DNA from 3 places in the Arthrobacter humicola genome. Region 3 is predicted to be linked to each of the others. Evidence: predicted binding sites of a transcription regulator. Region 3 holds the regulator's gene; each other region holds the start of a gene.
What was found. Region 3 encodes LexA, which represses DNA repair genes until DNA is damaged. Its sites were predicted from a motif close to TCGAACANNTGTTCGA; they were not measured.

Region 1 (10,480 bases), on a different contig from region 3:
GAGGACAGCAGGGGATCCTGGGCCAGGGCCTCCTCGTTCTCCGGCAGGTAGATCCGGGTGAACAGGCGGTTCATGAGGCCGCGGGCGAAGACCGCAACAGCGATGAACGGCGCCGCACCCTCTTCGGTGGGTCCCGGGTTCACGGTCGTGAACGTGAAGACGCCGGTGTTGCCCACCGCGCTGCGGCCGAACCCGGTGAAGGTATAGCCGTCACGGACCAGGGAGCCCGTGTGGTGCGGAACCTTGCCGTCCGCGTCGGCCTGCCAGATTTCCAGGATGGCGTCCGGAATCGGGTGGCCGGCGCCGTCATAGACAGTGCCCTGGAGCCGGATGGAGCCCGGGGATCCGGGGGCGAGCAGCTCGCGGTCCTTGGCGTAGGGTAGGGCGTAGCCAAAGAACGGGCCCACGGTCTGGCCCGGTGTCGGGGTGAGTTTACTCATGATGCGCCTATTCATTCTCGTCGCCTGCTGCACCTAATGCCTCGTTCTCGGTCCACGTCCGTTTGGGCCCGGTCAGGACGATGTCCCAGTTGTACGCCAGAGCCCATTCAGGCTTGGTCTGCTCGTGGTTGTAGCTGGCCACGAGCCGGTCGCGGGCGTCCTGGTCCACGATCGACTGGTAGATCGGGTCCAGCGGGAAGAGCTGGTCACCGGGGAAGTACATCTGGGTGACGATCCGCTGGGTGAACTCCTGCCCGAACAGGGAGAAGTGGATGTGGGCCGGTCGCCAGGCATTGAGGTGGTTCTTCCAGGGGTAGGCGCCGGGCTTGATGGTGGTGAAGCTGTAGGAGCCGTCGGCGCCCGTGATGCAGCGTCCGAGGCCGGTGAAGTTGGGGTCCAGCGGTGCCGGGTGCTGGTCCCGTTTGTGGATGTAGCGGCCGGCGGCGTTCGCCTGCCAGATCTCCACGAGCTGGCCGGCGACGGGACGGCCGTCGCCGTCGAGCACGCGGCCGGCGACCACGATGCGTTCGCCCAGCGGTTCACCATTGTGCTGGATGGTCAGGTCCGCCTCCAGCGCGTGCACGTCCATGTGCCCGAACGCCGGAGAGTAGAGCTCGATGGTTTCCGGGTCCGCGTGGTGCAAGTCCTTGGTGGGGTGGCGCAGGACGCTGCTGCGGTAGGGCGCGTAGTCGAGCCGCGGCTGGGTTTCGGCCGGGGCGCCGTTCTTGAGGGCCCGCGCGTAGGCCTCGCCGATCGCCTTCATCTCGGCGCTAAGGTCCGCCTGCGACTCTGCGGCGGCATCGAGCGGCGCGTACGTCTTTGGTGCGGCCTCCATGGCTTCGTCGGACACGTCTTCGGTGATCGGGTCGGCGTTGAAGATCTCGAGGTTCAATTCTTCAGGCACAGCAACCTCCTTTCCTGGGTGTGGTTGTTGGTCGGGTGGGGATCAGGAACTGCGGGTCAGCTGGTGCAGGTGGTCGTACTGGACGGCGTGCCGTACGGGTGCGTTCGGAGCGCCGTAGCCGTCGTAGGCGCCGCGGCGTTCCACCATTTCGAAAAACACGCTGCCTACGGTGGCCGTGTAGAAATGCAGGAATTCGCCGTCGGCATCACGGTCATAGAGCAGGTTGAGCTCGCGGAGCGTGGCCAGGAAGTCCGGGTCCAGGGCGAACCGGGCGTCGAGGTCCTCGTAGTAGTTCGCCGGAATCTGCAGGAAGTCCAGGCCGCGGTCCCGGGCGGCGCGGGCGGTGGCCACGAGGTCAGTCACGGCGAAGGCCACGTGCTCCTGGTAGGTGCGGCGGTGGCCGGTCCCGGACTCGCCGGGTTCTTTTGTTCCGGCGGCCTCCTGCTGCAGCAGCGGTGCCAGGTTCAGCACCAGGCGGACGCCCCGGTCCTCGGTGAGCATCACCTGGGAGCGGACCAGCCCGGTGGGGCTCGCCACCTCGGCATACGGCTGCGGTTCCAGCGCGAGGGCGCTCGTGTAGAACAGCACGGCCTCGTCGAAGTGCTGCCACGGCTGGGCGAGGTTCACGTGGTCAATCACGGCACCGGCTACGGGGCCCGCGGCGGGAGCGGTGCCGCCGGCTGCAACAACGGGAGGCCGTGCGTTGCCGGGTTCGTGAGGCTCCCCGAATTCGCCGACCCAGGCTGCCGTGCCGTCCGGGCTGCCCTGGCAGAGGAATATCTCGGTGGAGTCCGGCGCTGCGAAACCCTGGAAGACTTCCTCGTTGGCCTGGCTCTTGCGCGGCACCGCGGGGGCCTTGAGCTGCTGGGCGCGGGCGGCGGCGATGACGGGAGAGTCGACATCGAACCCCAGCGCGGAAATGGCAGGAGAAATTGCAGTGGAAATGGCAGCGGCGGCAGCCGCCTGCTGACCGGCGGCGGGTTCTTCGTTGATGATCAAGCGGGCGCGGCCCATGGTCCACAATTGCACGTTCTTGGTGCGATGGCGCCCGTTGAACGCAAATCCCAGCTGGCTGAGCAGCGTTTCCAGGCCGGCGGTGTCCCCGGCCCGGACTTCGGCGAAGTTGAAGCCGGCGGGCTCGGCCACCCGGGGAAGCGTGGCAAGCTCCATCGGGTAACGGCGCCGGGCCGCAGTGCCGGCCGCACCGCTTTCAGCCGCGGCCGGGTTGGCCTCGAGCCATCGGGCGCTCTGCTCTTCGAGCCAGATCAGCGACCGCATGGCATCGACAGCCGTGCGTTCGACGTCGGACTGGCGGAACACGTCGTTGAACACTTCCAGCGATACCGGTCCGGTATAGCCGGCGCGGACCACGTGGCCCATGAACTTGGCGAGGTCGAACTGGCCCTCGCCCGGGAACACCCGGTAGTGCCGGCTCCAGGACAGCACGTCCATCGTCAGCTTGGGGGCATCGGCCACCTGGACGAAGAAGATTTTCGCCGGGTCGAAGGCCTCAATCGGCGCAGTGTCCCAGCCGCGGGAGAGGATGTGGAAGGAGTCCAGGCAGGTGCCTAGGTGGGGGTGGTCCACCATGTCAACCAGCCGGTGGGCGTGCTCGTAGTCGCTGACGTATTTGCCCCAGGCCAGGGCCTCGTAGGCGACCTTGACACCGTATTCGCCCGCGAGGTCCGCGAGCCGGGAGAGCTGGGCGGCCCTGAGTTCGTCGTCGTCGATCGTGGCCGTGCCCACGTTGGAGCACAGCAGCATGGTGTCCATGCCCAGCCGGGACATGAGCCGGAACTTGGCGTCCGCGCGGCGCAGATTGGAGGCGAGCAGGTCCTCGGGAACGCTGTCGAAGTCGCGGAACGGCTGGTAGAGGTCCAGCGTGAGTCCGAGGTCGGCGGCCAGTTTCCGGACATCCTCCGGGCTCAGCGATGACGTGACGAGGTCCTGTTCGAAGATTTCAATGCCGTCAAAGCCGGCAACCGCACAGGCCTGCATTTTTTCCCGCAGGGTGCCGGAGAGGCAGACGGTCGCGATTCCGGTGCGCATCAGGCTGCCACCTCTTCCGCGGCCACGAGTTCCAGGAAGTGGGAGCGCATGCGGTCCGCGTCGGGCTCCCGCCCGGTGAAGATCCGGAACGCGTCCGCGGCCTGCCCCACCGCCATCCGGCCGCCGTCAAGGACGTCGCAGCCCTTGGCCCGGGCCGCGCGGACGAGCTCGGTTTCGATCGGCCGGTACACGATGTCGGCCACCCAGTGCCGGGACTCCACGAGGGACATGTCCAGCGGAACACCCGGATGGGCGGCCATGCCCACCGGGGTGCAGTGCACCAGGCCGTCGGCCCGGGGCATGAGCTGCGGCAGCTCCGCCGTCGTGCGGGCCGTGACCGTCCGGTCCGGGAAGAACCCTGCGAGTTCGGCAGCCCGGGCGGCGCAGCGCGCCGCATCCGTGTCCACGAGGTCCAGTTCCCGGACACCCGCCGTGAGCAGGGCGTAGGCGACGGCGGATCCGGCACCGCCGGCTCCCAGCTGGACCACGCGGTCCAGGGCGGCCCCCGGGAGGCCGGAGGCCAGGGCCGCCGCGAAGCCGGAAAAGTCTGTGTTATGCCCGATGAAGCGGCCGTCCCGGATGACCACGGTGTTGACGGCGCCGAGTCGCCGGGCGTCGGCGGAGACCTCGTCAAGGTAGTCGAGCACGAGCTGTTTGCAGGGGTGGGTGATGTTCAATCCGTTGAACCCGAGGCTCCGGGCACCGGACAGCAGCTCCCCCACGGCCTGACCTGGCAGGCCAAGTTCGATCAGGTCGATGGGGCGGTAGAGGTACCGGAGGCCCTGGACGTCACCTTCGCGTTCATGCATGTAGGGCGTGAGGGACGGCATGACACCGTCTCCCACGAGTCCCACGAGGAAGGATTCTGCTCGATTGCTCATCCGGTTAGCTCCTTTGACAACTGACTCGGCGGGCCGTGGCGCTTGAGGCGTCTGCGGCGGGCCGGGTGATAGGGATTACACTACAGAATTTGTTCACATGTTGCACTCTTGTTCGAATGACGAACATATTGTTGCGACGGCGCCCGCCGTCCCGGGGCACCCCAGAGCGGCACGCGGAGCACGTCACCGCTGGGGCAGCCGGGCCGAGAGCTCAGCTGCGGCCGACTGGAGCAGGGGCACACAGGCCACCAGGTCCTCCATGCTGAGCCGGAACACCGGCACGGCCGTGGCGAGGGAGGCAAACGCGTGACCTTGGGCGTTGAACACCGGAACCGCGACGGCGCGCATGCCGGCCTCGTTTTCCTCGTCCATCGTGGCGTAGCCACGGCGGCGGACCAGTTCGATCTCCGCCCGGAACGCGTCGCGATCGGTGATGGAATGCTCTGTCAGCGGATCGAGGGGCAGTTCATCGAGAAGCTGGGCGCGGGTGGCGTCATCGGCGAACGCCACCAGCACCTTGCCCACCGAGGTGGTGTGCAGCGCCCCCAGATGGCCTGGATCGCTTGTGACACGGAAGGTCTGCGGGCCGTCCACCTTGTTCACCGTCAGATGGTGGATGCCGTCACGCACGGAAAGAATGGTGGCCTCGCCCGTTTCCTCGGTCACCCGGCGCAGGATGGGAAGTGCCGTGCCTGCGAAGCCGTGATGATTGGAAACCCGCTGGCCAAGCTGGAAGACGCGCAGGCCCAGGTGGTAGCGGCGCCCGTCGGGCTCGTAGTCCACGAAGCCGTCCCGCGTCAGCGAGCCGAGCAGGCGGTACGTGGTGCTGAACGGCAGATCGGCCCGGCGGGAGATCTCCGCGGCGCTGGCGCCGCGCGGCTCGTCGCCCAGGAGGACCAGCAGGCCCAGGGCCTTCCCCACCATGTCCGTCCGCGAGTCCTCCTTGGCGGCCTTGGCAGGCTTCACAAGGGCCTCCCCCGGGGCGGCGGAGACGGTGGACTCTTCTGTGCCTTGATTCACACTCATACAATGATGCTCCCACATAGTGAGAGCTATTTCTAGATGGTGATTATTTTTCTTGACAGGTGACTGCGCTCACAGTCATGATTGCTACATCGCACAAGTAGCTTCCACCATGTGGCTACTAGTCCGGGTCTTTCCACGGACCTCCGGCTGCACCAAACTTAAGCAAGCGGCAGTCGAGACATTCCTGATCCATCCGCGACAACGTCGTCACACAAAAGGAACACCATGAGCCAGACTCTCCCGTCCGCGACGGGCACCACCACGGGAGGGACGCCGAAGAAGGCGGCCCTTGCCAGCTTCCTGGGCAGCGCCGTCGAGTACTACGACTTCTTCATCTTCGGTTCGGCAGCGGCACTGATCTTCCCGCATGTTTTCTTCCCTGATGCCGACACCAACGCGGCGATCATGTCTTTCGCCACTTTCGGCTTCGCCTACATTGCCCGCCCGATCGGCGCCGTCGTCCTTGGCCACTTCGGTGACAGGATCGGCCGCCGGAAGGTCCTCATGTTCACGCTTCTGCTGATGGGGGCCTCCACCTTCGTCATCGGCTGCCTTCCGGACTTCAAGACGGTGGGCTGGTGGGCCCCTGTCCTACTGGTGCTGGCACGTCTCTGCCAGGGCTTCTCCGCGGCCGGCGAGCAGGCCGGCGCGTCATCCATGACGCTGGAGCACGCCCCGGACAACCGTCGCTCGTTCTTCACCTCCTGGACGCTCACGGGCACCCAGGGCGGCCAGATCCTCGCTGCCCTCGTCTTCATCCCCGTCCTGGCGCTGCCCGATGACATCAAGTACAGCATTGGCTGGCGCATCCCGTTCTGGCTCAGCGCCGTGGTTGTGCTGGTCGCGTTCTTCATACGCCGCACCCTGCACGAACCGCCGGCATTCGAGGAAGCCCGGAAGACCGCGCAGATCTCCAAGCTCCCGGTGGCCGACCTCCTCAAGGGCCACTGGCGCGATGTCCTCCGCGTCATCGCCTGCGCCTTCATCGCCGCCGTGTCCACTGTCTTCGGGACCCTGGCCATCAGCTACGCCAAGAACGTTGCCGGCGTGGACGGCACCACCACGCTCTGGCTCGTCGTCGGCGCCAACTTCATGGCCCTGGGCACCCAGCCGCTCTTCGGCATGCTCGCCGACAAGATAGGCCGGAAGCCGGTCTTCATCTACGGCGCACTGTCCAGCGCAGCCCTGACCCCGGTCTTCCTGCTGAGCCTCGAGTCCGGCAACGTCCCGCTCATGTTCCTTACGGCAATCGCGTTCTTCTCCTTCGGCTACGCTGCCGCCAACGCGGTCTGGCCCTCCTTCTACGCCGAGATGTTCAGCACCAACGTCCGCTTCTCCGGCCTCGCCATCGGCACCCAGCTGGGCTTCCTCATGGCGGGTTTCGCCCCCGCGATCGTGGCGGCCATGGGCGGCATCCAGCCCGGCGGCTGGGTCCAGATCAGCATCTTCACCGCAGTCATCTGCCTGATCGCCACCATCGCGGCCCTGACGGCCAAGGAAACCTTCAAGGTGCCCACGAAGCAGCTCGGCGTCAAGTAGTCCGGCCGCGGCGCTCCTGACCGGGCACCCCGCTCAACCGGAAGTTCCGCACCTACGACGGCGGCCCGTCCCTTCGGGGGCGGGCCGCCGTCGCGCGTGCAGGCGGTCAAAGAACGTGCCCAGGCGGCCATCGGAGCAAGAATCGGACCGGAGCCGGGGCCGGAAATCGGGCCGCCGCCGAAAACTAACCGTCCCCTTACCGCACTGAAACGCGGACGCAACATTGGCGCAGGACACTGGAAGGGCCGGCAAGAGCAGGCACCAACTCCAGTCCAGGAGGCCCCGTCATGTTGAAGGAAGCGAAAGCCCATGTAACCCGTATCCGTGCCCTCGACCAGCTGCACCGCGGCGACGAGATCGAGGCCCGTTTGCGCGTCGGCCCGAACTACGACGATGTCGTGATCCGCCGCGGCCGCGTCCAGGAGACGGCGCCCGGAATCGGCGTCGTCTGGATCATGGACCGCCATTCCGGCATGCGGAAGGCCATCAACGCGGACGAATGCACCGTCTGGCGGGTCGCCTGAAGCGTCAGCCTCCCGCCACGGACTGGATGATCAGGACTTCCTGGCCCGGTGCCACCGTCGTCACCAAGCCCTGCAGCCGCCGGATCTCATTCCCGTTGACGTATATATTCACGTAACGGCGAACGGTTCCGGTTTCATCCCGCAACCGCCGCGACAGCGCCGGATAATCCCCGGTCACCGTATCGAGCACCCACTCCACCGTCACCGCTTCCTCCGCGGGCGCAGTCAGGATGGACTGCCCGCCGGCCAGCGGTTGGAGGACGCTCGGCAGGACCACACTGATCGCGGAATCCGCCGGCACGGGCACGCCGTTAGTCACGACGCCGTTCATGCGTTTCCAGCCCTTCACGGCTGCACTGGCTCACAGCTGCATCGGGAGCAGGGCAGCGGAAACCGTAGCAGCCCGCACGCACAGCACGTCCGGCAGGTGCGAGGCCACTTCGCTGAAGTGCTCCCCCTCGTCGGCACTGGCATAGACGCTGCCGCCCCGCGTTCCGAAGTAGACGCCGGCGGGCTCGGCCTCGTCGACGCACGCAGCATCGCGCAGCACGGCGTTGTACTCGGGGTCCGGCAGACCGGAGTCGAGCCGCTTCCAGCTGGCACCGGCGTCGTCCGTCCGGTGCACCGCCAGCTTGCCGTCCGGCGGAATCCGCTCGCCGTCGGCCTTCAGCGGGATCACCCAGGCCGTACCGGCCCGGCGCGGGTGCGTCAGCATCACAAAGCCGAAGTCCGCCGGGAGCCCTTCGGCGATCGATTCCCACGATTCGGCGTCGTCGTCGCTGCGGTACACGCCGTGGTGGTTCTGCGCATACAGGCGGCCGTCGACGGCGGCGTCCGCCGCGATCTTGTGGACGCACTGGCCGAATTCCGGGTTGGGGTCCGGCATGAAGTAGGCGGAGATCCCCCTGTTGCGGGGTTCCCAGGAAGCTCCGCCGTCGAGCGAGCGGTAGACCCCGCCTGTGCTCATGGCGACGTGAACTTTCTCGCCCGTGGGGTCAACGACGATCGAGTGGGCCGCGGCGCCGCCATAGCCGGCACCCCATTCGCTGCGGTGCGGATGATCCCAGAGGCCGCGATTGAGCTCGAAGTGCTCGCCGCCATCGGTCGATTTCCAGACGGAGATCGGCTCGCACCCTGCCCAGACGACGCCGGGACGGGACTCGGCATCGGGGTGGATTTGCCAGATTCGCTCCAAGGCGGCGTCCGTGCCGTCGGGGAACGTGATGGCGCCGTTTTCGGGCTCCTCCCATGTCCCGCCCAGGTCATCCGAGTGAAAGACGGTGGGACCCCAGTGCTCGGAGCGGACCCCCACCAGGATCCGGGTCCGCCCGCCGCGGCTGTCGATGCCGATGCTGGGCACTTCACTCATCAGAAAATGCGGCCCGGACAGGGACCATTCCCTCCGGTCCGGGCTGGTCGCCAGCCACAGACCCTTCTTGGTGCCGATCGCCAGGATATAACTCTCTGCAGTAGCCATGCCCCCCATGCAACCACCCGCACCGGAAGGCCGCAACGGTTTTCTTGCGATGCCGCCGTGGTCCCGGGACGGTGCGCCGGCGTGCCGGGCCCCGCCGTCAGTCGACGAACTCCGACTGCGTCTCGATAAAGTCCCAGTCCGCGTCCGTCAATGATCCGGCGCCGCCGGCGTCGAAGATCCCCCGCTTGACGGTCTCGGGCAGCTCGATGGTCCGGAGGTTTTCCCGGAGCCATTCCTTACTCGCCAAATCCAGATCCAGCCACCACATATAGATCTCCACGGCAGCCACCTCCTCCTGTGTTCTTCAACCGTAGGCCCCACCCCCGGGGTGTACAAGGGATGCGCCGGGACCGGCACCGCAACGGGTCCGGCCGCGGGACCGGGAAGTAAGTCCCTGTTCAATGCGACACCGCCGGGCAAGAATGAAGTATGTCTGCCGAGTCCGCCGAGTCCGCCGCCGGGCCCTCGCCCGTCGTGGTGGCCGTGCTTCCGGGACAGCATCCCGAGGTGCTGCAGACAGCGGGAGCGCTTGCCAAGCGCCTCGCCGCGCCTCTGGTCTGCGCGTATGTGGACGAGGCCAGCTACCTCGTGGAGTGGGATCCTGAGCGGTCCGCGCACCGACTGTCGCTGCATCCGGACACGGACAACGACGAGATCCGGGCGACAACCCAGGAGCTGCGCTCCACCATTGAGGCAAGCTGCGGCGGCCTGGGCATCGACTGGTCCCTGCGCACCCTGGCGGGCGACCCGGCCCGGGCGATCGGCAGGCTGGCCACCGAGACGAACGCGCTCATGATCGTGGTGGGGACCCCGGAACCCGGACTCGGCCACCGCATTTCGGCGGCGCTCAATGGCTCCGTGGCGGCATGGCTGAGCCACCATCAGGAGCATCCAATCCTGATCGTTCCGGCGGCAGGAAAATAAAGCGAAAGTAGTTATTCGGGGTGCTGGCGCTATCCCACTACCGCCGAGTAAGCTCGATACGTAGGCCGGATGAACCGCCTACCCAATAGCTGCTCCGGAGTGCGTATCCCCCAATAACGCACTCCGGAGCTCTTTAATTTGCGCCATGCGCCGAATTCACCGCCGGGCCGCCCCGGACGCTTGAAAACATACCCCTAGGGGGTATATGTTGAGGGCATGAGCGAGTCCGAAGTTCCCGTCACAGCCCCCCTGGCGCCCCACGAGGAGCGCGGCTACACCTCCAATAAGGAGGCCTACCTGCGCCGGCTCAAGCGGATCGAAGGCCAGGTGCGAGGCATCGCCCGCATGGTTGATGAGGACAAATACTGCATCGACATCCTCACCCAGGTTGCCGCCGTCACCAAAGCCCTGCACGCGGTGAGCCTGGGACTCGTGGAAGAGCACATCGGCCACTGCGTCGTCGGCGCCGCCTCGGAGCCGGATCCGGAACTGCGGGCCGAAGCCATCGATTTCAAAGTCAAAGAGGCCGCCGATGCCATCGGCCGCCTCCTGCGCTAAGAACTGCACCACCCACCCCACCACCGGGCCGGGGAACCATCCCCTGCCCAGCGACAAGGAGCACGCCATGGGCACCGTTTCCACTACCGTCAACGTTTCCGGAATGACCTGCGGCCACTGTGTGTCCTCCGTCAGCGAAGAACTTGAGGCGCTCTCAG
Region 2 (10,480 bases), on a different contig from region 3:
GGAGGCGGACGACCCTGAGGTCCCGGGACCCCAGGCGCCTGCGCAGCAGTTCCAAGGACGAGGGCGGGACGACGGCGTCGGTGTCGGACTTGAAGACCAAGGTCGGTGCCTGGACGGACGGCAGGTCCCGGAACGTCGCGGAGAAAAGCCGGCGGAGTTGGTGGACCGCCGCCAGCGGCGTCAGGGAGTAGTCGCCGTCGTCGGTGGTGGATGCCGTGGGATTCTCCTCCTGGATCGGCGTCGTGGTCCGCTGGAAGTACTTGAGCAGTCCGACAATCCTGACCCTGCGGTCGTAGAAGCTCAGGCCGGGGTTGACCGCCGCCACACCGGCGACGCTGTGGCGGGCCGCCGTGCGCAGGGCGATGGTGCCGCCCATGGACAGCCCGGCGACGTAGCAGTCACTGGTTCGGGCGGCCAGGTCGAGGTAGGCGGTTTCGAAGCTCGTGTACCAGTCCTGCCAGCCCTTCCGGGCGAGGTCCCGCCAGTGGGTGCCGTGGCCGGGCAGCAGCGGGACCGAGACCGCGAACCCCTGGGCAGCGAGGTGCCGGGCCCAAGGCAAGACGCTGAGGGGGCTTCCGGTGAACCCATGGCAGATAGCCACGCCGATCCGGGCGTTGGGGCCGTGGCCGGGGTAGCTGAAAGCGGCTGGCGCCGTGGACGTGCTGCTTTCGCTCATGAGCCCATCGTGTCACCCTTGGCGACAAAACTCACTAGAGTAAGGTGTCCATTGAAGTCCTGGCCGAACCGGATTCGGGAGGCCCGCCAGACGCCTTCCGGAGAGGTTACCGAGTGTTTTATTGGTTCATGAAGACGTTTGTCCTGGGACCGGTGTTGAAGCTGCTGTTCCGGCCCTGGGTCAAGGGCCTCGACAACGTCCCGGCCGAGGGCGCCGCGATCCTGGCCTCGAACCACCTCTCGTTCTCCGACTCCATCTTCATGCCGGTCATGGTGCCGCGGCCGGTAGTGTTCCTCGCGAAATCCGAATACTTCACCGGCACCGGGATCAAGGGCAGGCTCACCGCGGCCTTCTTCCGGCTCACCAACCAGCTCCCTATGGACCGGTCCGGGGGCGTCGCATCCGCGCAGTCCCTGGATGCCGGCATGGACGTGCTCAAGAACGGCTCGCTCCTGGGCATCTATCCCGAGGGGACGCGGAGCCCCGACGCGCGGTTGTACCGCGGCAAAGTGGGCGTTGCCCGCCTCGCGCTGCAAGCCCGGGTCCCGGTAATTCCGGTGGCGATGATCGGAACAGACAAAGTCCAGCCGATCGGCAAGCGCGTGCCCAACATCCGCCGTATCGGCATGATCTTCGGCGAACCGCTCGACTTCAGCCGCTACTACGGGATGGAAGATGACCGGCTGATCCAGCGCTCGGTGACCGACGAGATCATGTATGAACTCATGCGGCTGTCCGGCCAGGAATACGTGGACGAGTACGCCGCCGTCGTGAAACTCCGTATGGCGGGCAAAGCGCACGACGTGGTCCCGGACCCAGCGCCAGGCAAGGGCCAGGCGGCAGCCTCAGATTCAGTGCAGGAATCATCCCCTGACGACGTCGAGCCGACGGTGGCAGGCGAGGACGGTCCGGAGGTTCCCGGGGGTTCCTGAATCCCCTCCGGTTGCCATATGACGGAAACCGGGCTGTCAATGACAGGCGGGACCGCCGAACAGCCACGGGACAACTATCCTTAGATAGTGACCGAGCTATCTGAGAAACCAGTTTCCCCGCTGACCAGCACCGCCCAGAGCGGAGCCGCCAACTATCCCGGACTGGACAACTGGCGGGAACTCCCGGCCTCGCAGCAGCCCACGTGGTCGGACCCGGCTGTCTTCGAAGCGTCCGTCAAGGAACTTTCCGTCCTCCCGCCCCTCGTGTTCGCGGGCGAAGTGGACATCCTTCGCGAACGCCTCGCTGCCGCCGCGCAGGGCAAGGCGTTCCTGCTCCAGGGCGGCGACTGCGCCGAGACCTTCGAAGCGGCGACGGCGGACAAGATCAGTGCCCGCGTCCGGACCATCCTCCAGATGGCCGTTGTCCTCACGTACGGTGCGGCCATGCCGGTCATCAAGATGGGCCGCATGGCGGGCCAGTTCGCCAAGCCCCGCTCCTCCAACGACGAAACACGCGACGGCGTCACCCTGCCGGCCTACCGTGGCGACATCGTCAACGGCTACGACTTCACCCCTGAGTCCCGCGCGCATGATGCCAGCCGGATGCTCAAGGCCTACCACACCTCCGCCTCCACCCTGAATCTGATCCGTGCGTTCACGCAAGGCGGCTTCGCGGACCTGCGCCTGGTGCACCAGTGGAACAAGGGCTTCACCGAAAATCCGGCGCACGCCCGTTACGAGTCGCTGGCCCGGGACATCGACCGTGCCATCAAGTTCATGGCCTCCTGCGGCGCCGACTTCGAGGCACTCAAGCGCGTGGAGTTCTACGCGAGCCACGAGGCCCTCCTGCTGGACTACGAGCGCGCCCTGACCCGCATCGATTCGCGTACCGGGCTGCCCTACGACACCTCGGCGCACTTCCTGTGGATCGGGGAGCGCACCCGCGAATTGGACCACGCGCACGTCGACTTCCTCTCCCGCGTCCGCAACCCCATCGGCGTGAAGCTCGGCCCGTCGACCACCGGCGACGATGCCCTGCGCCTGATCGACAAGCTGGACCCGGAGCGGGAGCCCGGCCGGCTCACCTTCATCACCCGCATGGGCGCCGGCAACATCCGCGAGAAACTGCCGCCGATCGTCGAGCGCGTCACCGCGTCCGGCGCACAGGTCCTGTGGGTCACCGACCCCATGCACGGCAACACGGTCACCTCGCCCAACGGCTACAAGACCCGCAATTTCGACGACGTCATCGACGAAGTCCGCGGATTCTTCGAGGTCCACCACGCGCTCGGCACCGTTCCCGGCGGCCTGCACGTGGAGATGACGGGCGACGACGTCGCCGAATGCCTTGGCGGGGCCGACCCGATCGACCAGGAAGCCTTCCTGGACCGCTACGAATCGGTCTGCGATCCGCGCCTGAACCACATGCAGTCGCTCGAAATGGCGTTCCTCGTGGCCGGTGCGCTCTCCAAGCGCTGACCCGCTGCACTGTCTGAAGTCCTGACAAAGAACTAAAGTCCTGACACAAAAGCTCCGCCCGGCTGGTCCAGCCGGGCGGAGCTTTTGTGTGTGTGGGGGCTGCTCCGAGGGGGCTGCCGAATCGGGTCAGACCACGGTGAGCGTGATGACCGAGCCTTCGGGGACGGCTGTGTTCACCGGATCCTGGGCGCGGACGGTTCCGAAGAATCCGCCCAGGATGTTGTCGATCTGGACTTTGAAGCCGAGGTCCTCTAGGGCTTTCTGGGCGTCCGAGGCCTGCTTCCCGATGAAGCTCGGTACCTGGACGAGCTTCGGTCCCTTGGAAATCGTCAGCGTCACGGATCCGCCCTTGGTCAGGTTGCCGGAGGCAGGGTCCTGGGCCAACACCGCCCCCTTCGGGACGGTCCGGTCATTGACCGGATCCGGGGCCACGACGGCCTTCAGCCCGGCGGCTTCGAGGGCCTTCACAGCGGCACCCTGCTCCTGGCCGCGGACATCCGGAACCGGAATGGGCTGCGGTCCCTTGGAGACCGTCAGGCCCACGGGAGTCCCGTGCCTGACGGGATTGCCGCTGCGCGGCGCCTGGGCCAGGACAGTCCCGGCCGGCGCCGTCTCATCGAACGTCTCGGTGATCGGACCCAAGGCCATTTCGGCGCCGTTGAGGGCGGTCTTGGCGTCGTCCAGGGTCTTCCCCGTGAGGTCCGGCAGCGGGAACAGCTCCGGGCCCTTGGACACGGCAAGGGACACTGGCTGGAATTTCCGGATGACCTCGCCTGCCTTGGGCTCGGAGCCGACCACCAGGCCCGGCGAGACGTTGTCATCGAACACGTCCTTGACGGTGGATTGGAACCCGGCCGTGCGGAGCAGGTCCTGGGCCTCCGCCACAGTCTTGTTGGCCACCGGGGGAATCGTTCCGGGCGAGCCGGGGCCCATGCCGAAGAACCAGCCGGCGACGGCGGCGAGGAGCGCCGCGACCACAAGGAGGACAATCCAGACCAGCCCGCGGCGTCGTCGGTTTCCCTCATGCAGGGTCTTGGTGGGCGTGGCCGCGGCGCGCTGGCGCGCCCTTTCCTCGTCCCGGTCCAGTTTGCGCTGGGCGCGCTTGCTGGTGGCGGTGCCGACGTCGCCGGGTTCGCCGTACCCTGCGGCGCCCTGATAAGCCCCGTCTTCCGGAGTGGACGAGTCTTCCGGGGTGGACAACGGCCCGTAGGCGGGACGCCTCGGTCCGTTCGTCATCACGGTGGTCGGGTTGCCGCCGCGGGAGATCATCTCCGTGGGCTGCTGGAGGCCGCCGTACACCTCGGTGGGCATGTCGTTGGGGGGCCTCACGTAGGCAGTGTCCTGCACGGCCGACGCCGGTACGGTACCGGCTGGCGGGCGGCTCGGCGGGGCGGCGACGGCCGGCAGCGGGCGGTGGACGGCCGCCGGCGGTTGGAGGTCGAGTTCGGCGTCGCTGAGGTTGGTCCTAATGTGCCGGAGTTCGGACAACAGCGCGTTCCCGTCGACGGGGCGCTTGTCCGGGTCCCGGTCCGTGCACCACTGGACGAGTTCGTCGATCTCTGCGGCCAGCCCCGGCACCTGAATGGACGGTGCCTCCACAGTGGAATTGACGTGCTGGTAGGCGACCTGGATGGGCACCTCGCCGTCGAACGGCTGCCGGCCGGTGACCATTTCGTAGAGCATGATCCCGACGGAGTAGATATCGCTGCGGGCGTCCGCCTGTTTGCCCAGCACGAGCTCGGGGGAGAGGTAGGCGACAGTCCCGATCAAGGCGCCGGTGCTGGTGGACGTCGAAATGGCGCGTGCCAGGCCGAAGTCGCCGAGCTTGATCCGCCCGTCGTCGGCGATCAGGACGTTTTCCGGCTTGATGTCGCGGTGGATCATGCCGGCGGCGTGCGCGGCGCCCAGCCCCTCGACCACAGGGTCGATCAGCGCCAGGGCCAGCCGCGGTGAGAGGGCGCCCTTCTCGTTCAGGACGTCCCGCAGGGTGTGGCCCTTGATGTACTCCATGACGAGGTAGGCAAGGGGGCCGTCTTCGCCCTGGTCCAGGACGCCCACCACATGGGGATGGGAGAGCCGGGCTGCGGCTTTGGCTTCGCGTCCCAGCCGGTCCAGGAACTGCGGATCGTCGGCCAGGTGGGGATGGAGCACCTTCAGGGCGACATCGCGCTCGAGGCGCTGGTCCGTGGCGAGGTACACGGTGGACATCCCGCCGCGGGCAAGCTTGGATTGAACCCGGTAGCGGTTGTCCACCAGGTTCCCGACGAGAGCGTCCGACACGTATTCCTGCACCATACAATCCTAGTCGGTGGACAGAAACGGGCCCGGACCAACATGCGATCCGGGCCCGTAGCGAAGAGGTCCGCCGTGCGGGAGCCTGTATTTAGCGAAACCCTGTTACTTAGCTGAACAGCGTCCGGTTGGCGTTGATGGCGGCGACATAGGCCTTGGTGTCCTCGTACATGCCGTTCTGGCTGACCGAGTACTGGCCCTGGTAGTAACCGGCGATCGCATTGTCCAGATCAGAGCTGGTGCGCACCAGCTGACGGATGATCGCAACGCCTGCCGTGGCGTTGTCGTACGGATCCAGCAGGTTCAGCTTGCGGCCCACCAGCTCCGAGGCCCACTCGCCCGAGGACGGGATGACCTGCATGGTGCCGATCGCGTTGGCCGGGGACACTGCGCGCTGGTTGAAGCCTGATTCCTGGTACGCAAAGGCGAGGGCCAGGCTGGCATCGACGCCCATGCGCCGTGCCGTGTCCGCCACGATCGACTTCATCTGTTCGCGGGTGGGGACGGGGGAAGCGTTGAGCAGCGCCTTGTTCTGGTTGGCCGAGCTGACCACCGCAGCCGGGTAGGTGAACCCGAGGAACGTGCTGGGCACGAGCGGCGTCGTTGCGGCAGGCTGGGTCGCGGCAGGCGTCGTCGAGGCCGGGGAGAGGGTGGACGCGCCCGGGATGACAAGCTTCTGGCCCGGGTAGATAATGCTCGACATCGTCAGCCGGTTGGCGGACAGGACGTCGGAGAGCCGGACGCCGTTGCGAGCCGCGATGCCGGAGAGGGTGTCGCCGGACTTGATGGTGTAGGAACCGGAGCTGGCCGGCGCCGTTGCGGGCTTCGACGGGGCTGCCGGGGCCGGTGCCGCGGGAGCGGACGGCGCCTGCGTGCTGGAACCGCCGCTAACCTTGACCTTCTGGCCGGGATAGATGACGGAGCCCATGCCGAGCCCGTTCCACTTGAAGACCTCGGACAGCCCAACGCCGTGGCGGGCGGCGATGGCGCTCAGGGTGTCGCCGGACTTCACGACGTAGACGCTGGCCTGGGCCGACGTCACTGAGGCGGAAGCGGCCGGCTTTGAAGCGGTCGGTGTGGCTGCCGTGGACCCCGTGAGCTTGATCTTCTGCCCGGGGTAAATGATGGTGTTGGCCTGCAGATTGTTCAGCTTGAGCACGGCGTAGGTGTCCAGGCCGTAGCGGCCGGCAACGGCGCTGATGGTGTCGCCGCGGGCGATCGTGTACTGGGCGGGAACCGCCGACTGCGCCGGCCGCAGGGCGCTGGGCAGCGTGACCGGCACGGAAGCGGCGGGAATCACTGCCGCCTTGAGGGACGTGGCCACCTCAGCTTTCGCCTGTGCACGCATGGCGGCCGCGAGGGTTGCCGGGACCGCACGCGCACGGGGTTCGGCAGCCGCAGGCTGGGCGATCGCCAGGGAGGAAAGCACGACGGCGGGAAGCGCCGCCGTCGTCGCCGCGATCAGCGGCAGGCTGGGCCTCGGGTGGTGCTGTGGCGCACGTGAGGTTGTCATTGGAAAGATCCTCTTCTCAGCGGCAACGCTGCGGTCAGGCCGGTACAACTGGTGTTACCAGTGTGACAAAAGTTATTTCTGTTACAAATGTGATCTATGTGAATGTCTCATGAATTGGCAATTAGCACAAGAACTGTTTGATATTCCGCAAAGCGATTTTCGCCGTGTCGGCACGTCGGCCTCCGCACGCAGTTGCGTCGGAGACCCAGGGGAGCCCCTTGTCAGTCCCTTATACGGATCCTGTTGGTGCTGCGGGAGCGCCCAGGCAGTCCGGCGGAGTTCCGGAGAGTCCCGGCGGGCCTTCGGGTGGAGCGGAGCAGCATTCCCGGCGTGGCCGGTGGGCTATGACGGGCTGGCATTTACCCGGACCCCGACTAGGCGGCGGGCCCCCCGCCGTGGCAATCTTTATCCGTGAGTAATGTAGAAAGCCTCGTGGGCGAATGGCTGCCCCTGCCCGATGTCGCACAGCTTCTGAACGTGTCTATTACCAAGGTCCATGCACTTCTGGACGAGCGTGCGCTGGCGGCCGTGAGAATCGGCGACCGGCGCATCCGGTCCGTACCGGCGGCTTTCATCCAGGACGGCCACGCAGTGGAGAGCCTGAAGGGCACCATTGTTGTCCTCTCGGACGCCGGATACTCGGACGAGGAACTGATCAGCTGGCTCTTCACTCCGGACGAATCCCTGCGGGGCCGGCCGATCGATGCCCTCCGTGAAGGCCGCAAGACAGAAATCCGCCGCCGGGCACAGTCCCTGGCCTGGTAGGAGCATCCTGGCAGTCATGAACTGATCGCACCGGCAGCCTCAACGAGGTCGGGTCGTCTTCATCACTGCCAGTCCTGTTTAACACGTAATTAACGCGTATTTAACACGTCGTGTTTTGGCGTTTGCGGGCCGTGTACAGCGCATGTCGCTGTGCACGGCCCGCTTCGCATCTTCCCGGGCCGGGGGTCCGGAGCCGGGCCCGGGTCAGGCGGCGCGGCTGACCGTGGCTTCCGCCAGCTTGCGGAGCGCCGTCTTGGGCAGCTCCTCCAGCGGCAGGAGGTCCAGGGCGGCAAAGGCCGCCTTCCCGAACTCCTCAATGAGTACTTCCGTGGCCTGGAGCGCACCGCAGTCCACGATGATCCGCCGGATCTCCGCAATGTCGGCATCGCTGAGCTCGGGGTTGCCGAGCTTGGCATCGATGAACTCTGATTCGGCCGGCGAGGCCTGGTCCAGGGCGAACGCGACCAGGACCGTGCGCTTGCCCTCGCGCAGGTCGTCACCGGCAGGTTTGCCGGTGGTGACAGGGTCGCCGAAGACGCCAAGGACGTCGTCGCGCAACTGGAACGCTTCGCCGAGCGGCAGGGCAAAAGCGGAATAGCCGCGCAGCAGCTCGTCGCCGGCACCGGCAAGGGCGCCCCCCAGCGCGAGCGGGTGCTCCGTGGAGTACTTGGCCGACTTGAACCGAATGATGGACTGGGCCCGGCTGACCGCACCGGCGCGGTCCCGCCGCGGCCCGGCGACCTCTTCGAGGATGTCCAGATACTGCCCGGCCATCACTTCGGCGCGCATGAGGTTGAAGATCAGCCGCGCGGGGCTACCGGACGCGGCGCGGTGTCCGATTTCCGTGAACGATTCCTCGCTGAAGGACAGGCAGAGATCGCCGGTCAGGATGGCGGCGGCATGGCCGAACCGCTCACTGTCCAGCGCCCAGCCCTGGGTCTCGTGCAGTTCGCTGAATCGGCGGTGGACGCTGGGGCCGCCACGCCGGGTATCGGAGCGGTCAATGATGTCATCGTGGATCAGGGCCGCGGCCTGGAACAATTCCAGGGCCGAGCCCGCTGTCACCACCTCGGCCGCGCCGGCCTCCCCGCCGGCGCCGCGCCAACCCCAATAACACATGAGGGCCCGGAGGCGCTTGCCGCCGGTGACCAGGTTGGAGATCGAGCCCATGAGCGGATCGATGTCCTGCGAGATCGAGGACATGACCGCCTGGCGGCTGGTCAGGAAATCCGTCAGCTTGCCGGCGACGGCGGCCACGAAGGCCGTCTGCTCGAGTCGCAGCTGTTCGGCGAGGGTCACTTGACGGACTCGGCAGCGACGTTCGCGCCAATGGTGAACGTGGACACGCCACCGGTTTCCATGACGGAGATGTTCACGGTCTCGTTGTCGCCGCGAAGGAAGTCCTTGGAAGGCAGCGTGCCCACGGTTTCACCGGGAACGGCCTTGAAGCCCTGCGCCTCCAGCCCCTTGGTGTAGAAGGCCAAGACGTCGGCGGCCGGCGCCGTAATGCTTCCGACGAGTGCCACGGTGGCCGGCACGGTGGTCTTGTCGAAGCTGCTGGACACCACCTTGGCTGCGGGCATGAGCGGCAGGAGCGTCTGCGGGAAGCCGGGAACCAGCGCGCCGACGGTGGCTGAGGTGCCAGGCTCCGCGGAGGGGCTGGGCGGAGCCGTAGTGGAGGATTGCGGCGATGCCGCAGAGCTCGACGTCGACGTCGACGACGCCGCCGGAGTCCCGGTGCTGGCCGGCGTGCATGCGGCCAAGGCCAGTAACGTGCCCGCCGCCGCGATGGCCGCCGTGGCACGTTTGCGCTGTCCAAATACCTTCACAGGGACTTTCCTCCTGGTGTCGACGCGGAATCAGCCTCCAGTTTAGTCAGTCCCCGGGCATAGGATTGAAGACGTGGGGCCGGACGCAGACAAACACCAGGGAGCAAGGGGCGGAGTGCAGCCAACGGTGCACGCCAATATGCAGCCCCAGGCGCGTCTTAGCGACGAATCACTGCGCGACCTCCGGCGCACCAGCATCCTGCACGTTGACATGGACGCATTCTTCGTCTCGGTGGAGCTGCGCAGCCGTCCCGGGCTGAAGGGAAAGCCCGTGATTGTCGGCTATCCGGCGGACCGGTCCGTGGTGCTCTCCGCCTCCTATGAAGCCCGGGCGTTCGGCGTCAGGTCAGCGATGCCCATGGCGGTTGCGGCACGCATGTGCCCCTCGGCGGTCATCATCGAGCCCCGCCACAAGCTCTACTACGAGGTGTCCGGCCAGATCATGGCCATCTTCGGTTCCATCACCGACCTCGTGGAGCCGCTCAGCGTGGACGAGGCGTTCCTGGACGTCGGGGGAGCCATCCGTCGCCTCGGCCCGCCGCGGGAGATCGGCGAACTGATCCGCGCCCGTGTGTCCCGGGAATTGGGAATCACGGCCTCGGTGGGCATCGCCGCCAGCAAGTTTGTGGCCAAAATCGCGTCCACCCGCTGCAAACCGGACGGGCTGCTGCTGATCAGGCCCGAAGACACCGTCCCGTACCTGCACAGCCTTCCGGTCAGTGCGCTCTGGGGAGTCGGCGGCAAGACCGTCGAGGTCCTTGCCCGGAAGGGTATCCGGACCGTGGCCGACGTCGCGGCGGCACCCCTGCCCACGCTGCGGAAACTGCTGGGAGCCTCGGGGGAGCACGTTTACCGGCTCTCCTGGGGCATCGATCCTCGGCCCGTGACACCGGTCCGGCTGGAAAAGAGCATCGGGGCTGAAGAGACGTTCGTCACGGACACCGCCGACGACGTCCTGCTCCACCGCGAACTGCTGCGGCTTTCGCACCGGACG
Region 3 (10,480 bases):
GACCAGCCGCAGGGCGTCGGTGACCTCGGGAGCGGCGGCCATGTACCCGAGCCGCGCCCCGGCGAGGGCGAAGGCCTTGCTCATGGTGCGCGAGACGATGAGCCGCTCCCGGCCGGGCAGTAGGGTCAGAGCGCTGGGTGTGCCGTCGTGGGCAAACTCGTGGTACGCCTCGTCGACGATCACGATGGTCTGGCTGGCCTGGCCGGCGTCATAGACGGCCTCGACGACATCAAGACCCAGTCCGGTACCGGTGGGGTTGTTCGGGGAGCACAGGAAGACAATGTTAGGCTCCAGTTCCCGGACCTGGCGGGCAGCCGATTCCGCGCTGAGCCCGTAGTCCGCCGCGCGGGCGCCGACGATGTACTCCGTGTCCGTGCCGGCGGCCAGCAGCGGGTACATCGAGTATGTGGGAGGGAAACCGAGGGCCGTCCGGCCGGGGCCGCCGAAGGCCTGGAGGATTTGCTGAAGGACTTCGTTGGAGCCATTCGCGGCCCAGATGTTCTCCGCGCCCAGACCGTGGCCAAGGTACTCGGCGAGGGCTTCCCGCAATTCGGTGAACTCCCGGTCCGGGTACCGGTTCAGCCCGGCGGCGGCGGTGCTGACAGCCTCGGTGATGGCGGCGCGGACGTCGGCCGGGACACCATGGGTGTTCTCGTTGACGTTGAGCAGAATGGGGACGTCCAGCTGGGGTGCGCCATACGGTCGCAGGCCGCGCAGATTGGTTCGGAGGGGCAGTCGGTTGAGGCGCTCAAGCTGGTCAGTCACGTGACCAGTTTAAGTGGAAGCGGGACGGGCGCTGAAACTGTGACGCCCGGGACGGGCGCCGGCGGTACCTACTTGGACGGAACGAACAGCTGCTGGCCCGGCATTACACGCGCAGCGTCAAGGTTGTTCAGCTGCACGATATCGGCCACGACGTCACGGGGATCGCGTTCCGGCGCGACGGTCCCCGCAATGGCCCAGAGGGACTCCCCCGGCTGGACTGTCACGGAAACAGTGGGCGTCACATTGAGCTGGTCCGCGGAATCCGCCGCCTTGGCCGGAGCGTTGAGGAATCCGCTGAACGACAAGATGAGCGCTGCCAGCAGGATCAGCGGGATCCCGAAGAAGACGAACCGTCCGCGCCGGGTGAGCCGCAGCGGCGCCTGCTTCGGCCGCCGGGTGACCCCGCGGTCCGTGATGCTGTGATCAAAAGTGCTGTGAAACGCGCTTGCTGCTGACATGAACTGAGCCCTCCTGGACCATACGGTGCCGCCGGCGTTCTCCACATACTCGCCGCCAACCGGCCGAACCTTCGAACATAGAACCGAAGAATGCACTCGACTCGCAAATCCTTGAATCGAACACATATTCGAACTTTGCTAGTTCTGTTTTAGCACTTAGTAACGAACGATGTCGAGACTCGCTAGAACAAATGTTTGAAAAAGCTCTGCCGCTGGCCTACTTTTGAGGGAAAGAACAACAGCTTGTGAACTCGTTCATCGGTAGTTGATCAGGAGGGTCTGACATTTCAGGCCGGAAGTTCCCGGTGACAGCAGCCACGGCGGCCGGGTGGAACGGAAAGGCGTTGGCGAACATGGCAGCACAAGCCACCGGCGGCCGGGCCAGTTCACGGAGCGCCCAGCCTGCCCGGGCCCCCAAGAGCCTGACCGTCCGGCAGAAGAAAATCCTGGAAACGATCCAGCGCTCCGTCAGTGACAACGGCTACCCGCCGTCCATGCGCGAAATCGGCGACACCGTCGGACTCGCCAGCCTGTCGAGCGTGACCCATCAGCTGTCCCAACTGGAAAAGCTCGGGTACCTGCGTCGCGACCCAAAGCGTCCAAGGGCCATGGAAGTGCTCATGCCGCTGACCCTGGACGAGGGTACGAGGGCCATTTCGGGCGTCGAGAAGTCCAGCGGCCTCCGGGCCGTCGGTGGCCTCTCCGTGACGGAACTCGCCAGCGCCACCGACACGGCAATGGTGCCGTTCGTCGGACGCATCGCGGCCGGCGGACCGATCCTCGCCGACCAGGTGGTGGAGGACGTCATGCCCCTGCCGCGCCAGCTGGTGGGCCACGGCGAACTCTTTATGCTCAAGGTGGCCGGCGACTCGATGATCGATGCCGCCATCTGCGACGGCGACTGGGTGGTTGTCCGCCGCCAGGGCGACGCCGTGAACGGCGACATCGTGGCCGCGCTGCTCGATGATGAAGCAACGGTCAAGACGTTCCGCCAGCGCGACGGCCACACCTGGCTGCTGCCGCAAAACACCCAGTACGAGCCCATCCTCGGCGACCACGCCGTGATCATGGGCAAGGTCGTCTCGGTGCTCCGCTCCCTCTAGCCACCCCGTGGCAGGCCTCCCGGGGCAGCCACCCCCGGAACGGCTTCCAGGGGCCGGAGCCACGGCTCCGGCCCCTGCTTTTTAGTCCTTTCCGGAGTCCTTCGCCAGGCGCTTCAAGGCGGCCACGGCGATCGAAGGATCCGTGGTGGGCCAGAACGGCGGAAGCGCGGCGCGGAGGAACCCGCCGTAGCGCTCCGTGGACAGCCTCGAATCCAGCACCGCCACCACACCCTTGTCCGAGGTCGAGCGGATCAGCCGGCCGGCGCCCTGCGCCAGGCGGATTGCGGCGTGCGTGGCCGAGACGGACATGAAGCCGTTGCCGCCGGCCTGCGCCACCGCTCGGGAACGTGCTGTCATGAGCGGGTCGTCCGGCCGCGGGAACGGAATCCTGTCAATGACCACCAGGCGGCAGGACACCCCGGGAACGTCGACACCCTGCCACAGGGACATCGTGCCGAACAAACATGTGTCCGGCTCGTCGGCAAACTGCCGCACGAGCGCCGTCATGCTCGACTCCCCCTGACACAGGATGCTGAGGCCCAGCCGTGGCCGCATCGCCTCGGCGGCCTCCTCCGCCGCCCGCCGGGAGGAAAACAAGCACAGGGCGCCCCCGCCGGAGGCACGGATCAGTTTCTCGAGTTCGTCCAGGGCCTCCGGGGACGTGCCGCGGCCGGGCTTGGGCAGGTGCTGGGCGACATAGAGGATGCCCTGCTTCGGATAGTCGAACGGGGACCCGACGTCGACGCCGGTCCAGCTCGGGGCGCCGCTGCCGACCAGGCCGAGGCCTCCGGCGGCCGGCTCGAACGCCGCCCCGATGGCGAGCGTGGCGGATGTCAGGATGACGGTGTGGTCCGCGAACAGTCCTTCACGCAACCGCCCCGCGACGCTCAACGGAGCCACATTGATCAAGGCCGGCGCGGTCTCGTCCGGCTGGGAGTAGCCCTGCGCCGGGTCGAAGCTGCTATTGCGGGAGAACCACACGACTTCGCGGTTTTCCCGCGCGGCCAGGAGGCGTTCGCAGAGTTCCAGGATGACCATGAGGCGGGACCGGGCGAGCTGGCGACCGCCGTCGGCCGTCGTGGAGCTGTCCCCCTTGGAATCGGAGAGCGCGGCGCGGCAGGCGTCGCGCAACTGGTCGATGCAGTCCAGCTGCTCGGTGTTCAGGCCGTTGGGCATCAACCCGCTGGGGACACCGTCGATGGCGAGTTCCAGGTGGGAGGCGGCATTGTTCAGGGCGTCCACGGTGATGCCGGTGTGCTTCCGGGCCCCGGAGGCAGCGGCGTGGACCATCGCGACGGAGAGCTGGCCGGAGACTGCGCCTGTGACGCGGTCCTGCAGTTCGTGGGCCTCGTCCACCACCACGACGCCGTACTCAGGCAGGACCGCCAGGCCTTCGAACGCGCTGACGGCGAGCATGGCATGGTTGGTGACCACGACGTCGGCATCGGCGGCGTTCTGCCGGGCCAGTTCACTGAAGCATTCGGCCGCGAGCGGGCACTTTTGCGCGCCGAGACACTCCATGGACGTGACGGAGACCTGCCGCCAGGCCCGGTCCGTGACACCGGGCATGAGTTCGTCCCGGTCTCCCGTGACCGTCTCCTCCGCCCATTCGCGCAGGCGCACGACTTCCTTGCCGAGCTGGGAGGACGGCCCGCCCAGCGCGGCGGCAAAGTGCGGCACGGACGTGTCCTCGCCGAGGGAGAACAGTTGTCCCTCAGACGGTTCCTCGGACGGGAAGCCGCCCTCGATCTTGTGCCGGCACACATAGTTCGACCGGCCCTTCACCAGGGCAACCTTGACGGGCCGCTCCAGGGCCGGGGTGATCGTCTTGAGCAGCCGGGGCAGGTCGCGGCCGACAATCTGAGTCTGCAGTGCCAGGGTCGCGGTGGAGACCAGGGTGGGCTTGTTGCTGGTCAGCGAGTGGGCGATCAGCGGAATCAGGTACGCCAGAGACTTGCCGGTGCCCGTGCCGGCCTGGACCAGCAGGTGGTCGCCGCTGTCGATCGCGCGCGCCACCTGCCGGGCCATTTCGTGCTGGCCGTCGCGGCTCTGGCCACCCATGCCGGACACGGCACGGTCGAGCAGCTCAATCACGAACGCCTCGCCGGTCCCGCCGGCCGTGTTGCCGCCCGCGGCGTCCTCGCCCGTCCCGCCATCGGCCGGTTCCGCGTCAGCGGCCCCGGCGTCCGGGGATCCGGCCTTGGCTTTGGTCACCGCAGCCTCAGTCATTGCTGATGAAGGGATCCAGTTCAGCGGCGAGTCCTTCGCGCACCATCACCACGGCCCGGGTGCCGGTTTCCTCGTGCTCGAGGCTGAGGATCTCAGCGTCGGTCTCGTGGAGCTTGTTGAGCAGATCTCCGCGGTTGTAGGGGATCAACAGTTCAAGCTTCACGCCGGGGCGCGGAATGCCGTCACTGATGGCCTTGAGCAGTTCCGGGATGCCTTCACCTGTGCGTGCCGAGACCACCACGTGGCGCGGTTCGCGCTGCTTGAGCCGTTCGACCACAAACGGGTCGGCGGCGTCGGCCTTGTTCAGGACGATGATTTCCGGAACCTTGCGGGCGTCGACTTCGCTGAAGACTGCCCGGACTGCGGCGATCTGGCCCTCGGGGTCCGGGTGCGAGACGTCGACGACGTGCAGGATGAGGTCCGAGTCGGCCACCTCTTCCAGGGTGGAGCGGAATGCTTCCACGAGCTGGGTGGGCAGCGAGCGGACGAATCCCACGGTGTCCGCCAGCGTGTAGCCGAGGCCGTCGGCGGTTTCTGCCTTGCGCACGGTGGGGTCCAGCGTGGCGAACAGGGCGTTCTCCACCAGCACCCCGGCGTCGGTCAGGCGGTTCAGGAGCGAGGACTTCCCGGCGTTGGTGTAGCCGGCGATCGCTACTGACGGCACGGCATTACGACGGCGGTTGGCGCGCTTGGTTTCCCGGGCGGGCTTCATGGCGGCGATTTCGCGCCGCAGCTTGGCCATGCGGGTGCGGATCCGGCGGCGGTCCAGTTCGATCTTGGTTTCACCGGGACCACGGGAACCCATGCCGGCGCCGGCGCCGCCCACCTGGCCACCGGCCTGGCGGGACATCGACTCGCCCCAGCCGCGCAGGCGCGGGAGCAGGTATTCGAGCTGGGCCAGTTCCACCTGTGCTTTGCCTTCCCGGCTCTTGGCGTGCTGCGCGAAGATGTCCAGGATGAGCGCGGTGCGGTCGATGACTTTGACCTTGACGATGTCCTCCAGGCCGCGCCGCTGGGACGGGGCGAGTTCGGCGTCGACCACTACGGTGTCGGCGCCCGTGGACATCACGATGGCTTTGAGTTCCTGCGCCTTGCCGGAGCCGAGGAAGGTTCCGGGGTCGGGCTTGGCCCGGCGTTGGACGAGCCCGTCCAGGACCTCGGAGCCGGCTGTCTCAGCGAGGGCCGCAAGTTCACGTAGGGAGTTCTCGGCGTCGGCGAGAGTACCTTCGCTCCAGAGTCCGGCCAGGACGACGCGTTCGAGGCGCAGCTGACGGTATTCGACCTCGGTGACGTCCTCGAGTTCGGTGGACAGGCCCGCCTTGCGGCGCAGGGCGTGGCGTTCCTCAAGGTCCTGCTGGTCGCCGTCGAAGTTGGTGTACACGTCGTCCAGGCGCGAGATGGCCTGTGCCGTGCCGAACACCGCCTTCTGGCCGCCGGCACTCGTGCCGGCTGCGTCGTGGGCTCCGGTGCCGCGGCCCGCGTTCGGGGCAGGGGCGTCCTTGGAGAGGATCCGGTCGATAACAGCCTGGATCTCCTCAGGGCTCATGTCCTGGGCGGCTGAATCGGGTCCGGTGTTGGGCTGGCTGGTCATGGTCTCCTTTAGGGGTTCGGCTATTTCAGAATAGTGCCGATTGGTGCTCTGTGGAGCGGTATTCGCGCTGGGCTGACGGCGAGGGGTCATGCAGGCCTCCTGGAATGCCCGCGGCAACGGTGCCGGGGGCAGGGCTGGCTCCGGGCGGAGCGCTGGCTGGGTAAAGAGAAGGGCTAGGTAAAGAGAACAGCTAGGTGAAGAGAGCGGCTCGGTGGGAGAGGCGCCCGAGGCGCCCGGCTGCGGGGAACGCAGTGAGGTAATTGCCGTCCGCCGGGCCGGCCCGGAAGCGGGCCAGGCACGGTGTCAAGGAAAGAAGGGCCGCCGTCAAGGCGTTGTCGAGAAAAGCGGCTGGATTCCAAGTGTTTCGTGCACCTGCCGGCGAGATAACTCGACATGGCGATGGAGCACTGAGCGGAAGGCGTTTACCTGCGTCGCTGCGGGGACGGGATGAGACCCGTGCCGGCTACTTGGAGATCAAGATCATGCTTTTAAGCCTAGCAGACGCCGAAGCTCGCCCGGTTCACGCGGTCAGCTCCCCGGGGTGCGCCGTTCGGGGCGGGCCGCCGGGACCGTTCACGCCCCGTTCCAAGGCTTGGCGGCCGCTCCTTCCTGGCACCGCGGCCGTTCCGTTGCGTACCCGGGCCCGGACGCCGTTCCGCGTCCCGTCCGGTTTCCCATTCGGGTGGACCGCCAACTAATCTGGCCCATTATGGAGTCTGCACACTATTTCAGCGCCCAGCCCGCCGGGCCCTTCACCCGCAAGCCGCTCACCGTGGACCTTGCCGGTGAGACGCGCCGGCTGCAGACGTCCTCGGGGATCTTCAGCCCGGACGGGATCGACAAGGGAACGGCCGTGCTGCTGGCCGATGTCCCGGCTCCGGCTCCGCAGGGGAACCTGCTTGATATCGGCTGCGGCTGGGGCCCGATTGCCCTGACCATGGCCCTGCGGGCACCGCACTCCCGCGTCTACGCGGTGGACGTGAACGAGCGCTGCGTGACCCTGACCAACGAAAACGCCGCACTGCTGGGACTCACCAACGTCACCGCCAGCACGCCGGAGGCGGTGGACCCCGAACTGCGTTTTGACACCATCTGGTCCAACCCGCCTATCCGGATCGGCAAGGACGAACTTCACGCGCTCCTGCGCCTGTGGATTCCGCGGCTGGCGCCGGGCGGATCGGCGTGGCTCGTGGTCCAGAAGAATCTCGGCTCGGATTCGCTGCAACGTTGGCTCGCGGCGGAGCTCGATTCCAGCTTCACCGTGACCCGTGAGAGCACGTCGAAGTCGTTCCGGATCCTTCGGGTCAGGAAAGCGTCCCGGTAGCCACGATCACGGCCGGGCCGCTGAGCTCGACGTGTTCGTGTCCCTCCGGGCCGACGAAGAATTTCACACCGACCGCTCCGCCGGGAACGTGAACGTTCCACGCGTCCGGCGCGCCCTGCCCGGCCCAGTGGCGGATGGCGACGGCGGCGGCGCAGGCACCGGTGCCGCATGACTGGGTTTCCCCCACCCCCCGCTCGTGGACCCGCATGGTGATGGTGCCCGTGCCGTCGTGGACGAGTGGTTCGGAGGGCACCACGAATTCAACATTGGTGCCGTGCGGCGGCGTCGGATCCACCTTGGGCGCGGTGAACAGCTGCGTGGCCTCAAGTTCGGCCATTTCGGCCAGGGCCACCACTGTGTGCGGGTTGCCCATGCTGACCGACAGTGCGGGCCTGGCCACCTCCAGCCCCTCGGCGCTGACGAGCGAATCCATGGCCCGCGCGGTCGCCTCGCCCGGGAAAATGAACGCCCAGGGCCCCATGTCGACGGCGTAGCCGGCAGCGGTGCGGACGATCGTCTTCACGCCGCCCCGGGTGCCGATGACGAGGGATTCGCCGGCCGGCAGGTTCACGAGGCCTTCGGCGATGAGGAAGTGCACAAAGACGCGGACGCCGTTGCCGCACATCTCAGACAGTGAGCCGTCGCCATTGCGGTAGTCCATGAACCACTCGGCGTCGGGGTGGGCGGTCAGCAATTCCTGCCCCTCGGGCAGGAGCCGCGAGGGCACCGCACGGATCAGGCCGTCGCCGCCGATGCCGCGGTGCCGGTCGCAGAGCGCCGCGACCTGCTCGGGGCTGAGCGACAGTGCGCCGTTGGGGTCGGCGATCAGGACAAAGTCGTTGCCTGTTCCGTGGCCTTTGGAAAACTTCAGACCGCTGAGGGATGCGGTATCGCCGGCGGCAGGGGCGGCGGTTACGGCTTGGGATGCGTCCATGCTCCAAGGTTACCGTTCCGTATGGAGAGCTCCGGCACCGTGACGGGAAGGCTACGGCGGCGGCGGAACGGGCGCCGTCCGGCACAGGGCCGCGGCCCTGGCCACCAGGGCGGGATCCTGCCAGTCCAGCCAGATGACCCGGGGATCGGCACGGAACCAGGTCAGTTGCCGGCGCGCGAACTGCCGGGTGGCGATGATCGTTTCGTCCGTGGCCTGCTCGAGGCTGGAAGTGCCGTCGAGAACCCGGAGGAACTGGGCATAGCCGAGGGCCCGTGGCGCGGTCCTGCCGTTGCGGAGCCCCGCGGCGTCGAGCCGCCGGACTTCCTCCAGCAGCCCCCGGTCCACCATGGCGTGGACCCGCAGGGCCAGGCGCTCCCGGAGCAGTTCCCTGTCGACTTCGAGCCCGATCTGGACGGCAGGCTGGAAGTACTCGCGGGCGGGCATGAAGGAGCTGAACGGGCGTCCGGTGAGTTCGAAGACTTCCAGGGCGCGGACGATGCGCCGGGCATCGCCGAGCCTGCCGGCCGACACGGGGTCCACGGCTTCCAGCCGTTGCCGCAGCGGCGCGGGGCCCGCCGTTTCCAGTTCGACCTCCAGGCGCCGTCGGATATCTGGATCCGTGCCGGGAAACTCCAGGACATCGAGCGCGGCACGGACGTACAGTCCGGAGCCGCCGGCCAGGATGGCCCGCTTCCCGCGGGCGTGGATGTCTCCGATCAGGGCGCGGGCCTGCTGCTGGAAGTCCGAGACGCTCGCTTCCTCGGTCACGTCCAGGATGTCCAGGAGGTGGTGCGGGACTCCCCTGCGTTCGGCGTCGGTGATCTTGGCCGTGCCGATGTCCATGCCGCGGTAGAACTGCATGGAATCGGCGTTGATGACCTCGCCGTTGAGTTCCAGCGCCAGCGAAACGGCGAGGTCGGACTTGCCGGAACCGGTGGGCCCGACGACGGCGATCACCGGCGGCGCTGCCGCCGTCTGCAGCGCCGTGGCCGGCTGGCCGTGCACCTGCGCGACGGCGCTGCGTTGAGGTCCCGGCACGGCGCTAACGGCCGCGGACCGGGAGGCTGGGCATGCCCAACGACACGCCGGCCTTGCCCGACGCGCCGGTTTTGCCCGCCGGACTCGTCGGGCCGGCACCGCAGGAATCGGCCTGGGACCGGTCCCAGGCGTCACCGGCACGCGACCGGCGCAGGCTGTAATCCGCCGCCGAGGCGGGGTCGGCGACGAGGTGGAACGCGGCCGCTTCAGTGATGGTGACGGTCACGAGGTCGCCGGGCCGGGGCACGTCGGCGCCCTCGGGCACCGAGAAGTGCACCAGCCGCTGGTCCTGGGACCGGCCGGAGAGGCGGTGGGTTTCCTCCGCCTTGCGGCCGGACTGGGCGGTCACCATGACCTCGACGCGGCGGCCGAGCTGGCGGGCGTTTTCCTCGGCAGCAATCCGGTCCTGCAGGGCCGTGAGGCGCTCGAAGCGCTCCTGGACCACGGCCTTCGGGAGCTGGTCCGGCAGGTCCGCGGCGGGGGTGCCGGGCCGCTTGGAGTATTGGAAGGTGAAGGCGGTGGCGAAGCGGGACTTCTCGACGACGTCGAGCGTGGCCTGGAAGTCTTCCTCGGTCTCGCCGGGGAAGCCGACGATGATGTCCGTGGAGATGGCCGCGTGCGGGATCTTCTCACGGACCTTGTCCAGGATGCCGAGGAACTTCGCAGAGCGGTAGGACCGCTTCATGTCCTTGAGGACCTTATCCGAGCCGGACTGCAGGGGCATATGCAGCTGCGGCATGACGTTGGGCGTCTCGGCCATGGCATCGATGACGTCGTCGGTGAAGGCCGCGGGGTGCGGACTCGTGAAGCGGACACGCTCCAGGCCCGGGATTTCCCCGCAGGCACGCAGGAGCTTCGAAAACGCCTGCCGGTCGCCGAACTCGACGCCATAGGAATTCACGTTCTGCCCCAGCAGGGTCACTTCAATGGCGCCGTCGTCCACAAGGGCCTGGATCTCGGCCAGGATCTCCCCCGGGCGGCGGTCCTTTTCCTTGCCCCGCAAGGCAGGCACGATGCAGAAGGTGCAGGTGTTGTTGC

Region 1: a site for LexA is predicted at 4,394-4,409, ahead of ABD243_RS09725 (shikimate dehydrogenase). Genes of this name have one in related genera too.
Region 2: a site for LexA is predicted at 7,018-7,033, ahead of ABD243_RS03710 (LysM peptidoglycan-binding domain-containing protein). Genes of this name have one in related genera too.

Annotation. Positions count from the first base shown of each region.
Region 1 covers NZ_BAAAQB010000029.1:54,354-64,833, forward strand. Annotated here, with positions in the region: gene pcaG (protocatechuate 3,4-dioxygenase subunit alpha) at 1-440, opposite strand, end outside; gene pcaH (protocatechuate 3,4-dioxygenase subunit beta) at 448-1,344, opposite strand; gene ABD243_RS09720 (bifunctional sugar phosphate isomerase/epimerase/4-hydroxyphenylpyruvate dioxygenase family protein) at 1,387-3,393, opposite strand; gene ABD243_RS09725 (shikimate dehydrogenase) at 3,393-4,274, opposite strand; gene ABD243_RS09730 (IclR family transcriptional regulator) at 4,458-5,300, opposite strand; gene ABD243_RS09735 (MFS transporter) at 5,526-6,839, shown strand; gene ABD243_RS09740 (hypothetical protein) at 7,127-7,363, shown strand; gene ABD243_RS09745 (MoaD/ThiS family protein) at 7,368-7,694, opposite strand; gene ABD243_RS09750 (WD40/YVTN/BNR-like repeat-containing protein) at 7,725-8,849, opposite strand; gene ABD243_RS09755 (hypothetical protein) at 8,938-9,120, opposite strand; gene ABD243_RS09760 (universal stress protein) at 9,270-9,764, shown strand; gene ABD243_RS09765 (metal-sensitive transcriptional regulator) at 9,981-10,322, shown strand; gene ABD243_RS09770 (heavy-metal-associated domain-containing protein) at 10,390-10,480, shown strand, end outside.
Region 2 covers NZ_BAAAQB010000009.1:51,248-61,727, reverse strand. Annotated here, with positions in the region: gene ABD243_RS03730 (alpha/beta hydrolase) at 1-676, opposite strand, end outside; gene ABD243_RS03725 (lysophospholipid acyltransferase family protein) at 790-1,608, shown strand; gene ABD243_RS03720 (class II 3-deoxy-7-phosphoheptulonate synthase) at 1,693-3,087, shown strand; gene ABD243_RS03715 (Stk1 family PASTA domain-containing Ser/Thr kinase) at 3,214-5,382, opposite strand; gene ABD243_RS03710 (LysM peptidoglycan-binding domain-containing protein) at 5,489-6,892, opposite strand; gene ABD243_RS03705 (Rv2175c family DNA-binding protein) at 7,304-7,657, shown strand; gene ABD243_RS03700 (polyprenyl synthetase family protein) at 7,862-8,956, opposite strand; gene ABD243_RS03695 (hypothetical protein) at 8,953-9,486, opposite strand; gene dinB (DNA polymerase IV) at 9,626-10,480, shown strand, end outside.
Region 3 covers NZ_BAAAQB010000010.1:52,645-63,124, forward strand. Annotated here, with positions in the region: gene ABD243_RS04220 (histidinol-phosphate transaminase) at 1-765, opposite strand, end outside; gene ABD243_RS04225 (LysM peptidoglycan-binding domain-containing protein) at 834-1,223, opposite strand; gene lexA (transcriptional repressor LexA) at 1,577-2,326, shown strand; gene ABD243_RS04235 (ATP-dependent DNA helicase) at 2,408-4,555, opposite strand; gene hflX (GTPase HflX) at 4,548-6,146, opposite strand; gene ABD243_RS04245 (class I SAM-dependent methyltransferase) at 6,856-7,470, shown strand; gene dapF (diaminopimelate epimerase) at 7,451-8,404, opposite strand; gene miaA (tRNA (adenosine(37)-N6)-dimethylallyltransferase MiaA) at 8,456-9,385, opposite strand; gene miaB (tRNA (N6-isopentenyl adenosine(37)-C2)-methylthiotransferase MiaB) at 9,447-10,480, opposite strand, start outside.